One region of the Afipia sp. P52-10 genome, then DNA from elsewhere that is predicted to be linked to it. Evidence: riboswitches for the same ligand, from Rfam matches in the RefSeq annotation. Region 1 holds a riboswitch; the other holds the start of a gene.

Region 1 (5,376 bases):
GTGGTGATCCTCAACAAGGTCGGCGATGCGACCCCTGCACAGCGCGATGCAGCGCGCAAGATCATTCGTGCGCTGAATCCGTCTGCCGACTTGATCGAAACCAGCTATTCGAAGGTGCCGCTCGAACGCGTGCTGGACACGGGTCGTTTCGATTTCGAGAAGGCGCAGGCGAATCCGCTTTGGTACAAGGAGCTCTATGGCTTCGCCGACCATGTTCCGGAGACCGAGGAGTACGGCATCCGGAATTTCGTCTACCGCGCGCAGCGTCCGTTCGAACCGGAGAAGCTGCATCGTTTTTTGCGTGAGAGTTGGGGCGGGGTGATCCGAGCCAAGGGCCATTTCTGGATTGCGACGCGTCCGGACTGGGTGGGCGAACTCAGCCAGGCCGGCGCGATCGTCAAGACTGAAGGAATGGGATTCTGGTGGGCGAACATTCCCGTGGAGCGCTGGCCCAGCGATCCATACTGGCGCCAGACGTTGAAGAAGAATTGGAACGCGCTTTACGGTGATCGCCGCCAGGAGATCGTCTTCATCGGCACGGATATGGATGAACAGGCCATCCGCGCGCGGCTCGATGCATGCCTCGTCGCGGGGGAGCCCGGGATGAACATCAAGGCGTGGTCGAAGCTCAGCGATCCGTTTCCGAAATGGCGCCGCGCTGACGAAGCGGCCTGATCGACGAACGTTGCGATGGCCCATGCGATCCGGCGGATCTCAGCGTGGGCCATTTGCGATGTCTCTAAATTATCACACACCGCCGCGCTGCGCTCGCACTGTCTCCGCGGGCGTTTGACAGGTTAAAGTCGATTACCTATAGTCCGTCGCGACGGTTCCCCTTGGGGATTAAACGGGAACGCAGAAGCCGAACGCTCCGACACTGAGCACACGGCGATGCTGCGGCTGCCCCCGCAACTGTGAGCGGTGAATCTATCGCCAAAAGGCCACTGGAAAGGACCTTTCCGGGAAGGCGGCGGTGGATACTGATCCGTGAGCCAGGAGACCTGCCGTCGGACGTGGTCACACGCGAGCATATCGATCGGGGTGCGTCGGTAGGTGCCGAATCCGCTGTCTGTCACAGTGGTGAAGGACTTCGTTCGCGGTGACGTGCCACACGCTGCCGCTGAGGTCCTTATTGTTATGTCTTTTCATCATCTGCCGAAGGCGCGACGACTTCTGTTGTCGGCGTCATGCTTTGCGCTTTTGACCGCCGGCGTTTCGCCGGTGTTTGCACAACAACCCGAGCCATCAAACGTGCTGCCGACGATCGTCGTCAGCCCGACCGGCTTGCCGACGCCGCAAGACCAGGTGGCAAGCTCCGTCACCGTTATCACCGCCGAGGAGATCGAGCGTGATCAGCGCAGGACCGTGCCGGATGTGCTCGCCACGGTGCCGGGACTCAACATCGTGCAGGCCGGTGGCGCTGGCAGTCAGACCTCAATTTTCATGCGCGGCACCAACTCCAATCATACCAAGGTGCTGATCGATGGCATCGACGTCAGTGATCCGAGCAATCCCAATCGCTCGTTCGACCTCGGCCAGCTGCTGACCACCGACATTGAGCGCATCGAGGTTCTGCGCGGACCTCAGAGCGGCCTCTATGGTGCGGATGCGATCGGCGGGGTGATCTCGATCACCACCAAGCGCGGCAAAGGTCCGGCGAAGGTGACCGGACTGCTGGAAGGAGGCTCGTTCGGCACGTTCAACCAGGCGGCGGGCCTCAGCGGTTCACAATCAAACTTTGACTATGCCTTCAATGTTTCGCATTTTCGGTCGACCAATATACCGGTGACGCCGCCGAACCTGCTACCGCCGGGGCGGCGCGCGATCGGCGACGCCTATGACAACGTGACCGCATCGACGAAGCTCGGTCTCGACATCAGCGACAGCTTCCGCCTCAACTATGTCGGCCGTTACACCGAAGGCGAGCTGAGATACACAGGCGACGAGTTCCTGCCGCCGACATATGCGGGCGTTCCGAGCGGAGTGCAGAGCAGCCGTCACGTCAAACAGTTCTTTACCCGTGGCGAGGCTGTGTGGACGGGATTCGACGGGCGGTTCACGAACTACTTCGGCGTGAACTACACCGACCACTGGAACGAGAACAAGCTCACTCCGACATCCATTCCGACGGTCGACACCGGCACGCGCACGAAAGTCGATTGGCGCGGTGTCGCCCTGCTGATGCCGGGGCAGACGCTGGTCACGGGTGCCGAGCATGAGATTGAAACGATGCATGCGTCGGCGGTGAAGGCCGACAATTCGAACACCGGCGTTTATGCCCAGTTGCAATCGCAATTTTCCGAGCGCTTCTTCGTGGTCAGCAATGTGCGGCACGATATCAACGAACGTTTCGGAGATGCGACCACATTTCGTGTTGCGCCGGCGGTGATCCTGCCGGTGACGGAAACCAAGCTGAAAGCGAGTTACGGTTCGGGCTTCAAGGCGCCGACCCTCAATCAGCTCTTTGTCGATTTTCTCCCGACCTTCGTGGCGAACCCGAACCTCCGGCCGGAGAAGAGTCTGGGTTATGACGTCGGATTCGAGCAGCCGGTGTTCAACAATCGTCTGCGCTTGGGCGCGACCTATTTTCACAACGACATCACGGATCTGATTTCCGGCACGGGGATCGTGACCACGGTGCCCTATGTGGTGCGTACCAACGTCAACGTCGGCAAGGCGGAGACGTCGGGTGTCGAGGCGTTCGTCACGATCAGACCGGCCGACCGGCTGTGGCTCCGAGCCGATTACACCTATACGAAGGCCATCGACGCGATGACCGATCTCGAACTGCTGCGGCGGCCGCGTCACAAGGCGAGCGTTACCGCGTCGTGGAATCCGATCGATCCGCTGACCGTCTCGGCGACGGTGTTGCATGTCGGTTCGTGGATCGACGGCAATCGCGACTTCTCGATTCCGCGGCTCACCGCGCCGGGCTTCACGATCGTCAACCTGGCGGGGGATTATCGACTCAACGAATATGCGAAAGTCTTCGCCCGCATCGACAACCTGTTTGACGAACGCTACGAAGATCCGACCGGATTCCTACGGCCCGGCTTTGCAGTCTATGGCGGCGTTCGCTTGACGAATTGAGCCCGTGACACGCATGCAATTTCTTGGCGCCATCGATGCACCGGGCGACAGGAGTTTTCAAGCTTCGATCGGTGCCGGATGCCGCCGATCATTCGCCTTCTGATGGACGTCAATGAAACATAGAAAATCTCTTCTGGCTGCGGCGCTATGCTGTATTCCGCTGGCGGTCGCAAATGAAAGAGCATCCGCGCAATCGACGCAGACCCTGTCCGAGGTCGTGGTGACTGCGGACCGGACACCCAGCCCGCTGGAACGAACCGGCAGTGCTATCAGTGTGGTGGACGGTGCTACGCTTGCGACCACGAACTCCGCTTCGCTGGTCGACGCACTTCGCAGTGTGCCCGGTATCGATGTGAGCGAGACGGGAGGGCCGGGGGGAACGACGAGCGTTCGCCTGCGTGGAGCGAACACCGGGCAGACATTGGTGCTGATTGATGGCGTGCGCGCCAACGATCCGTCCAATGCGAGTGGCGATTTCGATTTCTCGATGTTTGCGCCTGGCTCGATCGAACGAATCGAGGTGCTGCGCGGCCCGCAGAGTGCGCTTTACGGCTCCGATGCGATCGGCGGTGTGGTCAATATCATTACGCGCAAGGGAAGCGGCCCTGCACGGGCCAGCGCGACGATCGAAGGCGGCAGCTACGGCACGGCGTCCGGCATGGGCGCCATATCCGGATCGCAAGGGCCGTGGTCGTATGCGGTGAACGGCGCGTTGCAGCGGAGCGATGGATTCTCGCGCTATGGCTACCGCATTCCGTCGATCGAGGCGCGCTTCCCAAATCTCGAGCGCGATGGATATGGCAGGATCGCAGGCTCGGCGCGGGTAGGATACGATGCGGGTGAGGGCGTTCGTTTCGATGCCGGTATCCTGTCATCCTACCTGAAGTCCGACTACGACGCGGCGACTGGCGCCTTTCCCGATACGCCGTCGGTGTCGACGCGCTGGTTCAGCCAGGCGAACGCCCGCACTGCGTTCGACACGTTCGACGGGCGCTGGACCCACAGCTTGAATGTGTTTGCCAATCGTAACGAGCGCAGTTTTGACGAAACGACGTATCGCATCAACATGCTGCCCGCAAACACGACGCGCATCATCTCCGATTTCACCGGCGATCGTGTGGGCGCCGAATATCAGGCGACGTTGCGGATGGATCAGTTCGGCTCGCTGGTCTACGGCGCGAAAGCCGAACATGAAACAGCGGCGACATTTGCGACCAATCGGTCGCCGGTGCCCGGACCGCGAAATGCCACACTCGATGCAAAGCAGGATACCCGTTCGCTGTTTGCGCTTTGGCAGGTGCCGATCGGCGAGCGGCTGAACGTCACCGCTGGCGGACGTGTCGATGACGTCGCGAATGTGGCTCGTTTCGCGACCTGGCGCACAACGGCCGCTTACGCGATTCATGAAACCGGGACCAAGCTGCGCGCCAGCGCGGGAACAGGTGCGAAGGCGCCGACACTGTTCCAACTCTACGCTCCAATCTATGGCAACCCCAACCTCAATCCGGAGGAGAGCTTCGGTTACGATGCCGGCATTGACCAGAGCCTGTTCGGCGGCCGGCTCAATGTTTCGCTCACCGGGTTTGCGAACAGCTTCCGGGATCTGATCGAATTCGACACTGCAACCTCGCGTTATTTCAACGTCGCACGCGCGGAAACGTCAGGCTTGGAAGTGGCGGCCGATGTGGAGATCATTCCAGCCTATGTCCACTTCAAAGCGGCGTATACGAACCTCAGGGCCAAGGACTTGCGCACAAACCGAACGTTGGCGCGCCGGCCGGAGCACACGGCACGCTTTGCCGTGAGCTTTACGCCAACGCCGAACTGGCTGATCGAACCCCGTGTCGTCGTCGTGTCGGATCGCTTCAGCAACGCCAACGAGGCGGGCCTGCTCGCCGCCTATGCCCGCGTCGATCTCTATGTGGATTATCGTTTGGAATCCGGTTGGAAAGTCTTCGCGCGTGGCGAGAACATCCTGAATAAGCGCTATCAGGAAGTTTTGAACTATGGAACAACCGGACCAGCGGTTTATGCAGGAGTGAGCGGTTCATGGTGACGGCGCCGGTGCGTCGACAGGTGGTGGAGACGGTGATCGAGCTCGGCCTGGTCGTGGCCGTGCTCGCCGTCGTCTCGCTTGCCGTCGGTCCGGTGAGGCTGTCGCCGTTGACGGTGATCCAGGCCCTGTTTGGCGGTGGGATGGAGGAGCAGCGTATCATTGTGCAGGAGATCCGGCTGCCGCGCGCGATCCTGGCGGTGGCGATTGGCGGCATCCTGGGTCTATCCGGT
Region 2 (5,376 bases), on a different contig from region 1:
TTGGCGGTGGGCTCAGCGGCTGGTTGTTCAGAGAGTTCGTTCAGGCCCGGCGCTGGATCTCCGAAGAGGAGTTCTTGAGCGGCCTGGCGATCTGCCAGACGCTTCCGGGCATCAATGTTTCGAATATGGCGATCTGGATCGGCTACAGGCTGCTGGGAGCCACCGGGGCAATCGCTAGTCTGATTGGCATCATCGTTCCTCCGGCAATCCTGATCATCCTTCTGGCGGTGGTGTTCTCCTCGCTGACCGAGATCCCGTTGTTTCATGCGGCGCTGGTGGGCGCGTCAGCGGCGGCGATCGGGTTGTCGCTGTCGATGGGGATCACAGCCGCTCGGCGGCTTCCCCGCAAGGTGGTGCCGTTATCGATCTCCGCTGCGACGTTTGCGGCGATTGGCGTATTTCATCTTCCGCTGATCTGGGTGGTACTGCTGGCCGGATCCGTCAGCATTGCTCTTACCTTTCTGCTCCATCAGTCCTGACAATGCCGTCGCTTCTCACGAGCCTGCTGCTGATCTTCGTGCCCTTGTCGTTCGTGACGATCGGCGGTGGCCAAACCATCGTTGCCGACGTGCATCGTCAGGTCGTCGATGTCCATCACTGGATGACGGCCTCGCAGTTTCTCGACCTGTTCGCGATCTCGCGGATGGCGCCGGGGCCGGGGTCGCTGCTGGTGACGCTGATCGGCTGGCAAGTCTCGGGATTGGCAGGTGCGATCGTCGCCACCTTCGCGATCTTCACTCCGACCGCGATCATGACATTCTGTATCGCCCGGATCTGGCAGCGCACGCGCGGCGCCAGGTGGCAGGTCATCGTGGAGGCCGGTTTGCGGCCGATCGCGGTCGGCACGATTCTCGCGTCCGTGTACGTGCTGTTGCAAGCGCTCGATGGCGGGTGGCTTGCGAAGGCGATTGCGCTTGCGTCCACCGCCATCCTGCTGGCGACCCCGGTCAATCCGCTGCTCCTGCTCTTCGGCGGCGGCTTGACGTTTGTTGCAGTACAGACGCTCATGCCCATGGTCTGAGCTGAATAACGCAAGGACTGGAACGGATGGGTCTCTCGGCGTGTTGATTGCGGCTCGCGCGGCCGCCATGCGCTTGCCGCGACTGGCGGCCTTGTCATGATCGCGCTAGCTAGAATCACAGCCGCGCAGCGGCCTGCGGCTGGAACAGAGGAAGGAAGCCACACCATGGAGATCACGCGAAATGGTTCGCAGCCGTCGCGCAAGGGGCCGGCGGAATACTTCACCGGCACGGTGCGGATCGATCCGCTGTTCCAGGCTGCGGCTCCCGCGCGGGTCGGTGGTGCGAACGTAACGTTTGAGCCTGGCGCGCGCACTGCTTGGCACACCCATCCGCTCGGGCAGACCTTGATCGTCACAGCCGGTTGCGGCTGGGTCCAGCGTGAAGGCGGTCCAGTGGAAGAGGTCCGGCCAGGCGACGTGGTCTGGTTTCCGCCTGGCGAGAAACACTGGCACGGTGCGACGCCGACGACGGCGATGACGCATGTCGCCATTCATGAAACCCTCGACGGCAAGAACGTCGATTGGCTGGACAAGGTCAGCGACGAGCAATACCGGCGCTGATCGCGCTCATGCGCCGAGCCTCCAGCGGGGATGCCGAGGCATTCGTCGATCAGTTTGCGCACCCGCGCGTATATGATGACAGGCTGTTCGGATCGAGAGCCATCGCGGAGCCTTGATTGAGGCACTGTATAGTCCGCTCGCTGAACGAATCCAGGTTCGGTTGGGCGACGACATTTGGCGTCGGACTGACGATCTGCGTTTGCGGTGACGGCTGTGACAGCGGAGAGGGTTGGGGCAGCGGGATCGGCTGTACCACACCCGTTGACGATGATGTCTGGGCTATCGCAGGACCGCCCAAAAGCGCTGATATTGTCATGCCGGCAAACAATAGCCGTGGCATCGGGATTGGCGTGAGCATGGTGACCTCCGTCCGTTCGAAGAGAAGCCTTGATCGAGGCGCATTGAAGGTGGTCCTCTACTGTGTCGAAACGGCGAAGCCATCCGTGCCGCAAAGCCAACTTATCGTGAAGCGCGTTTGCCTGGTTGGACTCATCTATATTTGATGCTTGCCAATCGCTAGCGCGTTCGTCGCCGGTCTATGCTGAAGTGACGGGGTGCGGTGCCGCATGGGTGTCGTCCGCGTGGTGTGCTCGGTCCTGGAGCGGATAAGGATGACAATGTTGCGATCGATGTCTTTGGTTATCGTTCGGCGCAGCGCTTGTGTTCGCCGCCTTTGATCCGGCGCTGGCTCGCGGTGACCGCGATCATGGGATGGCGTCCTTGCATGCGACAGCCGGTCATGGCGCGCATGCAGGGCGGAGCGGCGGTCGCCACGGCAACGGCCCATACACGCAGCCGTCGTCCGAAGAATTCGACAGCCTACTTTCGAGCAAGCTCAAGAGCATCGGCCGCGGCTGCTGATAGTCGCAAGGGGCTATCCCGACTTTGTCCCACAGGCCGCTGGCCTGTCGATTGACAAGCCATGCAGCGGCTACGTACTGTGCAAACCGACGGTTCCCGCAAGGGATTAATCGGGAATGCGGTGCGGAGCTTGCCTCCAAAGCCGCGGCTGCCCCCGCAACTGTAAGCGGCGAGTGTCTTGCCTTGAATGCCACTGGATTTCATCCGGGAAGGCGGCAGGAGCGACGACCCGCGAGCCAGGAGACCTGCCGTCAGCCATGGTCGCGCGCGGGCGTATCGGTCGGGGTGAATCGATGCGGGCTTTCTCTCTTCGGCATTTGTGTATGCCTGGAAGACGGCCTCTCGCGGTGACGTGTCACGTTTGCCGCGGGTGGGCCTTGTCTCGTTTGTTTGCACGAACATGAATGGTTGTCCGTCTTGCGGTGTCCGCGTGTGGGTTGAGCCATGCGCGGAGAGGATCGCGGAACCTGTCTGACGTAAGGGCCGTCTGACGCAGGTTGTGCGCTTGGGGTTGGAAGATCAATGAGTTGTAAGAGACCTGTGGGTTTGCGGGGCGTTACTTCGCGCATGCTAACGTCGGCAGCGCTGGCGGCCATGCTCACGAGTCCAGTGCTGGCGCAGCGCGCGAGCGAACAGTTGCCGCCGCTGGTGGTTGATAGCGATGCGGTTCGTGACGACAGCAAGGGCTATGTCGTCCGCCGCACCGACACGGCAACCAAGACCGATACGCCGCTGTTGAAGCTGCCGCGGTCGGTCTCCACTGTGACCGCGAAAGAGGTTGAGGACCGCGGTGCGCAGACGGTGCAGGAGGCGTTGAATTACACTGCGGGCGTGAGCACCTATTTTCGCCAAGGCAATCTCACGCGCGAATACAATCGCGTGCGCGGGTTCGAGGCGTTTCAGTTTCTCGACGGGCTGAAGCTGCATGACAGCAGCTGGGGTTATGAGGTTTACGGCTTGGAGCGCGTCGATGTGCTGAAGGGACCGGCCTCCACCCTGTATGGCCAGGGCAGCCCCGGCGGCCTGATCAATCTCACCAGCAAGCGGCCGACCGATACACCGTTTCGCGAGTTCATGCTGCGCACCGGCAGCTACGGACGTCTCGAAGGTGGTTTCGACGTCGGCGGGCCGGTGAATGCAGATAAATCGGTGCTATATCGGCTGGTGGGGCTTGGCCGGTTCGGCGACGGTCAGATCGATTACACCCGCAACGAGCGGGTCTATTTTGCGCCATCGGTGACGGTGCGCAACGACCAGACCAGCCTCACCATTCTCGCGCACTACCAGTACGATCCGAAGCTGACGGTGCTGCAGCCCTTGCCGCGGGTCGGCACCATTCTGCCCGGTGCGAATGGTCAATACATTTCGCGCAAGTTGTTCCTGGGTGAACCGGCCTATCACAACACCTCGAAGGAAACGGCCCGGATCGGCTACGAGTTCAATCATCGCTTCAATGAGGTGTTCTCGTTCCAGCAGAATCTAGCCTATCAGAACATCGACATTCAGCTCAAGGAGGTGCAGAGCCGCGGCGCGCTGGTTGGCAACAGTGTGGTGAGGCAGATGACCTATCAGCCGTACCAGATCGATCTGTTCCAGGTCGATAACCGGCTGAAGGCGGACTTCAACACCGGGCCGTTCCGGCATCACATGCTGTTCGGCGTCGATTACTCGCTCTCGCCGAACGACCAGGGCACGGCGGTCAATCGTGCCTCGCAATATCTCCTGAACCTCTATGACCCCGTCTACGGTCAACCGCTCGCTGCCAATTCGCTCACCCAGAAGCGCTATCAGGTGCAGCGTCAGACTGGCATCTATGTGCAGGATCGAATCGAGGTCGGCGGCTTCACGGTGATCGGCGGCGTACGCGGGGACTGGGCCAGCCTCGACCAAAAGACGAAGGTGCTGAACACGGCCACCGGCCAGTTCAGTGAACCGGACTGGACGCCGAAACGCGACCGCGCCTCGACTGTTCATGGCGGTCTTATTTACGCGTTTCAGTCCGGAGTGGCCCCCTATGTGAGCTACTCGGAATCGTTTGCACCGGTCTCCGGTGCGGACGTCACGGGTAAGCCGTTCGATCCGAGCACCGGCGAGCAAATCGAGGCCGGTATCCGGTATCTGCCACCGCACTTGAACCTGCTCGTCAGCGGTGCGGTGTTCGATATCACCCAGCGCAATCTTTTGACCGTAGACCTGAAGAATCCCGGATTTGCCGTGCAGACCCAGGAAATCCGTGCGCGGGGGGCGGAGATCGAGTTCAAGACCACGAACCTGCATGGGTTCAATGTCGTCGCTGGTTACATTTACCTCGATCCGACCGTGACCAAGACCAACACCGCGGGTGGTGTCGGCAAGGATCCGGCAGGCATGGCGCGGCATCAGGCATCGCTGTGGGGCACGTACACGTTCGATGACGCCACCACGTTGAAGGGCCTGACTGTCGGCGGCGGCGTCCGTTATGTCGGTGCCTCGTTCGGCGATGCGCTGAATACGTTTGCGGTGCCGTCGTTTACGTTGTTCGATGCGACGCTTCGCTATCAGCTTGGCGTGCTCACGGCGTCGCTGGCTGGCTGGGATGTCTCGATCAACGCCAAGAACATTGCCGACAAGCGTTATGTCGGTGTGTGCGAGGATGCATTGAACTGCTACTACGGGGCAGGGCGCATCATCGAAGGCGCCGTGCGCGTGCGCTTCTGAGGCATCATGCGGGATGTATTCGGCGAGATAGAGGTCTTGACGAAGGGGGCTTATGCTCCCTTCGCTGGCTATCTCGCTGGTCCCGACGATGACCGTCCGTCAGTGCCTGCCACCGCGCTGCTGGATGCCGAAATGCAGGGGGCGATCCATGATCGTTTCGCCAAGCGGTTTGCCCGTTTCGATCGCCGGGCAACGTTGTCGATCTGGATGAAGTGGCACCTCAATGTGGTGCTGCC

The links. Region 1 has a riboswitch for cobalamin ahead of X566_RS16420 (TonB-dependent siderophore receptor). Riboswitches for the same ligand answer to the same signal wherever they lie in the genome.
Region 2: it holds a riboswitch for cobalamin, as region 1 does, so the genes downstream of both, X566_RS14115 (TonB-dependent siderophore receptor) here and X566_RS16420 (TonB-dependent siderophore receptor) in region 1, are expected to answer to the same signal.

The regions. Positions count from the first base shown of each region.
Region 1 is NZ_AZSJ01000004.1:338,824-344,199, reverse strand. It holds gene zigA (zinc metallochaperone GTPase ZigA) at 1-675, shown strand, start outside; cobalamin riboswitch at 811-1,024, shown strand; gene X566_RS16420 (TonB-dependent siderophore receptor) at 1,252-3,090, shown strand; gene X566_RS16415 (TonB-dependent siderophore receptor) at 3,203-5,146, shown strand; gene X566_RS16410 (iron ABC transporter permease) at 5,140-5,376, shown strand, end outside.
Region 2 is NZ_AZSJ01000003.1:2,730,263-2,735,638, forward strand. It holds gene X566_RS14095 (chromate transporter) at 1-479, shown strand, start outside; gene X566_RS14100 (chromate transporter) at 482-1,021, shown strand; gene X566_RS14105 (cupin domain-containing protein) at 1,187-1,582, shown strand; cobalamin riboswitch at 2,517-2,711, shown strand; gene X566_RS14115 (TonB-dependent siderophore receptor) at 3,038-5,140, shown strand; gene fhuF (siderophore-iron reductase FhuF) at 5,147-5,376, shown strand, end outside.